One region of the Mesorhizobium sp. M0870 genome, then DNA from elsewhere that is predicted to be linked to it. Evidence: predicted binding sites of a transcription regulator. Region 1 holds the regulator's gene; the other holds the start of a gene.
The links. Region 1 encodes LexA, which represses DNA repair genes until DNA is damaged. Its sites were predicted from a motif close to TGTTCNNNNTGTGTTCNG; they were not measured.
Positions count from the first base shown of each region.

Region 1 (2,465 bases):
CCGATCGTCACCGTCGTCATGTTCCTGGCCGTCGCCAGCGCGCTGCTGATGCCTTTCGGATTGGATTGGCCAGCTCTCTACCTGATGGGTAAGGGCCTGACGATGATGATCGCCATATCCGGCTGGATCTCCGAGCGTTCGCCTGTCGACGGGGTCGGGCTGATTTCGCAACAGTCGGTCCTGTTGGTGGCAATTGCTTTGGTCATCGCGACGATGGCGACAACCTGGCTGCGGCTCGCTGCTCTGCCATTCGCACTGGCAGGCCTGCTGACCGTCTCGGATACGCGCACGCCGGATGTGCTGATCTCGGAAGACGCCCGGCTGGTGGCGTTGCCGATCGGTGGCGGTGAGCTTGCCGTCAGCCGGGAACGGCCGAACGAATTCACCGTCGACAACTGGAAACGCGCCCTGACATCAGAAATCATCGTCGTGCCAGAGGTGTTCGACAACAGCGATGGGCAATTCGATGTCGCGGATGCCGTTGATCTGCCGCTGGGATCGCCGTTTTATTGCTCCTCAGACGTTTGCGTGGCCAGGCACATGTCCGGTGCGATCATTGCCTATGTCGAGGACCGCAAGGACACCTGGAAAGCCTGCGGCTTCGCCGAGCTGATCGTCATCAATGACGCCACCGCGTATGACGCCTGCCACAACCCGCTGGTTCTCGTCATCACCAAGCGGCAACTGGCTCGCAAAGGCAGTGCCGCGGTCTTCTTCGATCGCCAATCGGCGACTGCGCCGGCGACGATCAGCTTCGCGGTGGAGAGCCCATATCGGCCCTGGCACGCGCAACGCAAATACTCGCGCGAGGCGAGGGGGCTGGCACCCTTCAAGAAACCCGAGAAGCCAGTGGTCAACTCACCGTCTCAGTAGCGGCGGATCAGGCCGACGAGCTTGCCTTGCACCTTGACCCTGTCCGGTCCGAAAATCCGTGTCTCGTAGGCTGGATTGGCGGCTTCGAGAGCAATCGAAGCGCCCTTGCGGCGGAACCGCTTCAGCGTCGCTTCCTCTTCGTCGACCAGCGCCACGATGATCTCGCCTGGCTGGGCGGTGTCGGCGTTGCGGATGATGACGGTGTCGCCATCGAAGATGCCGGCCTCGATCATCGAGTCACCCTTGACCTCCAGCGCATAGTGGGCGCCGCCCATGATCATATCCGGCGGCACCGAGATCGAATGCGTCTGATGCTGGATGGCATCGATCGGCACGCCGGCGGCGATGCGGCCCATCACCGGGATCGACACGGCGGAAACCGCATCGTCGTCATTGCCAGGCGAGGGCATCCGCGAAGGCGCCGGCTTGATCTGCCGGCCAAGAGCACCACCCTGACCGAGACTGCCCTGGATGACGCTTGGCGAGAACTTCTTTGCCGCGTTGAGGCCGGGCGCGATCGAGTCCGGCAACCGCAGCACTTCCAGCGCGCGTGCCCGGTTGGGCAGCCGGCGAATGAAGCCGCGCTCCTCGAGGGCCGTGATCAGCCGATGGATCCCGGATTTGGAGGCAAGGTCGAGTGCCTCCTTCATCTCGTCGAAGGATGGCGGAATGCCGCTCTCCTTCAGGCGTTCATGGATGAACATCAGCAGTTCATGTTGCTTGCGCGTCAGCATGGCGGCCCCCAGGTTACCTGAAACCAGAATCGAAAAACAAACCCAGAACAAACCCTATCTGTTCCAGTTGTGTTCTGCAACCGTTTAAAGTTTAATGAATTTGTTAAGGCTGCTGAAATTATTTGGCGCTTGCCAGCGGGTCGCGATCAACAAGCGCCAGGCACGGCGATGCGCCTGCTCACATTGAAATTATTATGGTTAATGACCTGTGGCTCATCCTCGACCCAAGGATTGGCATTATCAATCTGGCAACCTCCACAAAGGACGATATGAATCTTCGGGACGTTCGTTTGCCGTGAACGAAACGGAGCCAAAACGCCAACGTCTGTTGGCATTTGTGGCTGGAAATTCAGCCCTCCGTCATCTGCCAGGCAGTGAGGGCGGCGGCGGTGGATCGCGGGGATCGTTGCGTCAGGTAACGGCTTCCTTGACCGCGAAACGCTGGTCCTTCCATGCGCCCGTGCGCAGAATATCCTCCAGCACCTCAACCGCCAGCCACACATCCTTGTAGCCGACATACAGCGGCGTGAAGCCGAAACGGATGGTCGATGGCGCGCGGAAGTCACCGATCACCCCGCGCTCGATCAGCGCCCGCATGATTTGATAGCCGTGGTCGTGAAGGAACGACACCTGGCTGCCACGCCTGGTCGTGTCGCGGGTGGTCTCCAGCGTGAGACCGTAGGCGCCGCACTTGGCTTCGACGAGTTGGATGAACAGTTCTGTCAGTGCGACGCTCTTCTTCCGCAATGCCGCCATGTCGACGTCGCTCCAGATGGCAAGCGCGCCTTTGAGCGCCCGCATCGACAGGACCGGTTGCGTGCCGCACAGAAAACGGCGGATGCCGGTGCCGGCAACATA
Region 1 is NZ_JAMYOI010000012.1:95,642-98,106, forward strand. Features, by position in the region: gene NKH97_RS16590 (ComEC/Rec2 family competence protein) at 1-873, shown strand, start outside; gene lexA (transcriptional repressor LexA) at 867-1,607, opposite strand; gene kynU (kynureninase) at 2,019-2,465, opposite strand, start outside.

Region 2 (2,465 bases), on a different contig from region 1:
ACCGGGCGGCGCGAGCCGCCCGTTCTGTATCCAGTGCCTGCCAAGCCCGACAACAGGGCGGTATCAAAAAAAGGGGAAATGCATGACCAAGGTAGCAATCGTCACAGGCGGATCGCGCGGCATCGGGGCGGCGATCTCGATCGCATTGAAGACCGTCGGCTATTCGGTTGCCGCGAACTACGCCGGCAATGACGCCGCAGCGGCGAAATTCAAGGCCGAGACCGGCATTCCGGTCTACAAATGGTCGGTCGCCGACTATGATTCCTGCGCGGCCGGCATCAAGCAGGTCGAGGCCGATCTCGGCCCGGTCTCGGTGCTGGTCAACAATGCCGGCATCACCCGCGACGCCATGTTCCACAAGATCACGCGCGAGCAGTGGAAAGAGGTCATCGACACCAACCTGTCCGGCGTCTTCAACATGACGCATCCGCTGTGGAGCGGCATGCGCGACCGCAAGTTCGGCCGCGTCATCACCATCTCGTCGATCAACGGCCAGAAAGGCCAGGCCGGCCAGGTCAACTATTCCGCCGCGAAGGCTGGCGACATCGGTTTCAGCAAAGCCCTCGCTCAAGAGGGAGCCCGCGCGGGCATCACCGTCAACGTCATCTGCCCTGGCTACATCGCCACCGAGATGGTCAAGGCGATCGACGAGAGGGTGCTCAACGACCGCATCATCCCGCAAATCCCCGTCGGTCGCCTCGGCGAACCGGAAGAGATCGCGCGCTGCGTAGTCTTCCTCGCATCCGAAGATGCCGGCTTCATCACCGGCTCGACCATCACGGCCAACGGTGGCCAATACTTCGCCTGACGACGTGGCGATGTAGGAGATCGACGGGCCGGCACACCGGCCCGTTTCCGGCACGGTCCCTTTGACGTGCTCGCGACCGTAGCTGACCCAATTCGGCACGCGAAGGTTAACAGCCGGCAGCAGCCCTGTGCAAAAGCTCCCTGGCAACCTGTGGATTCTCGGTGGATAAACTGTTCACAACACAAGATATTGAGGTGAACAAATCGGGAAAATTACGCCATCGCCGATTCGTCGCCGATTCGTTCCGGCTATGAGCTGAACGTTAACGACGACAGCCGGAATCGCCTGCCCAACTGCTTAACGCAGGTTAAGAAAGATCAACAATTTCATAATGTTGGTCGAGGCGCGCCAAGCCACCGTGATTGTTTCCAGGCAAAGGTTAACGGCAACGCCCTCTTAGCATCAAACGGGCCAGTTCAGCGATTCAGCATGTGGTGCGACTCGCGGTCGCGAAATCCACATGTAGCCGTGAACAAAAGCTGAATCTGCAGGAGTCACTGATTCGTCGCCGATTCGTTCCAGACTCGTTCTATCCGTTAATCCGCAGCCGATTGAAAGCTTGACAAAACCACCTTCTCGCCGCCGACAGAACATTCCGCTTTCGCTTCGCGCCCGAAATCCCTATGTGTCGCCTGTCATACGCGCCATTTGAGGCACGCTCCCGACAACCAGAGGCCAGAAGCCTTATCTCCAGGTCCCGGAAGCCTTATTCTAGGTTGATGAACATCCAGCCCAAACACACAGAGCCGCTGATCCTGTCGGGCCGCGACGTGACCGCCGTGCTCGGGCCGACCAACACCGGCAAGACCCATCTCGCCATCGAGCGCATGGTGGCGCATGAGAGTGGTATCATCGGCCTGCCGCTCAGGCTGCTGGCGCGCGAGGTCTACGCCCGTGTCTGCGAAAAGGTCGGCGCCCACAAAGTGGCGCTGATCACCGGCGAGGAAAAGATCCAGCCGCCGGGCGCCAGATATTCGGTCTGCACTGTCGAGGCCATGCCGCGCGAGACCGACGCCGCCTTCGTCGCCATCGACGAAGTGCAGCTCGCCGGCGACCTCGAGCGTGGCCACATCTTCACCGACCGCATCCTGCATCTGCGCGGCCGCCAGGAAACGCTGCTGCTCGGTGCAGCCACCATGCATGGCATTCTGCAGCGCCTGCTGAGGGGTGTCTCGGTGGTGACGCGGCCGAGGCTGTCGCATCTTGCCTATGCCGGCTCCAAGAAGCTGACCCGCCTGCCGCGGCGCACGGCGATCGTCGCCTTTTCCGCCGACGAGGTCTACGCCATCGCCGAGCTGATCCGCCGCCAGCAGGGCGGTGCCGCCGTCGTGCTCGGCGCGCTCTCGCCGCGCACCCGCAACGCCCAGGTGGCGCTGTTCCAGTCCGGCGATGTCGACTACCTCATCGCCACCGATGCCATCGGCATGGGTCTCAACCTCGATCTCGACCACGTCGCCTTCGCCCAGAACCGCAAGTTCGACGGCTTCCAGTATCGCAACCTGACCGCGGCCGAGCTCGGCCAGATCGCCGGCCGCGCCGGCCGGCATCTGCGTGACGGTACGTTCGGCGTCACCGGCCAGGTCGACCCGCTGGACGAAGAGCTGATCAAGAAGATCGAAGGCCACGATTTCGATCCGGTGAAGGTGCTGCAGTGGCG
Region 2 is NZ_JAMYOI010000013.1:58,126-60,590, forward strand. Features, by position in the region: gene phbB (acetoacetyl-CoA reductase) at 83-808, shown strand; gene NKH97_RS17365 (helicase-related protein) at 1,528-2,465, shown strand, end outside.
Region 2: NKH97_RS17365 (helicase-related protein) is a predicted target of LexA. The motif match lies at 1,323-1,340, and genes of this name have one in related genera.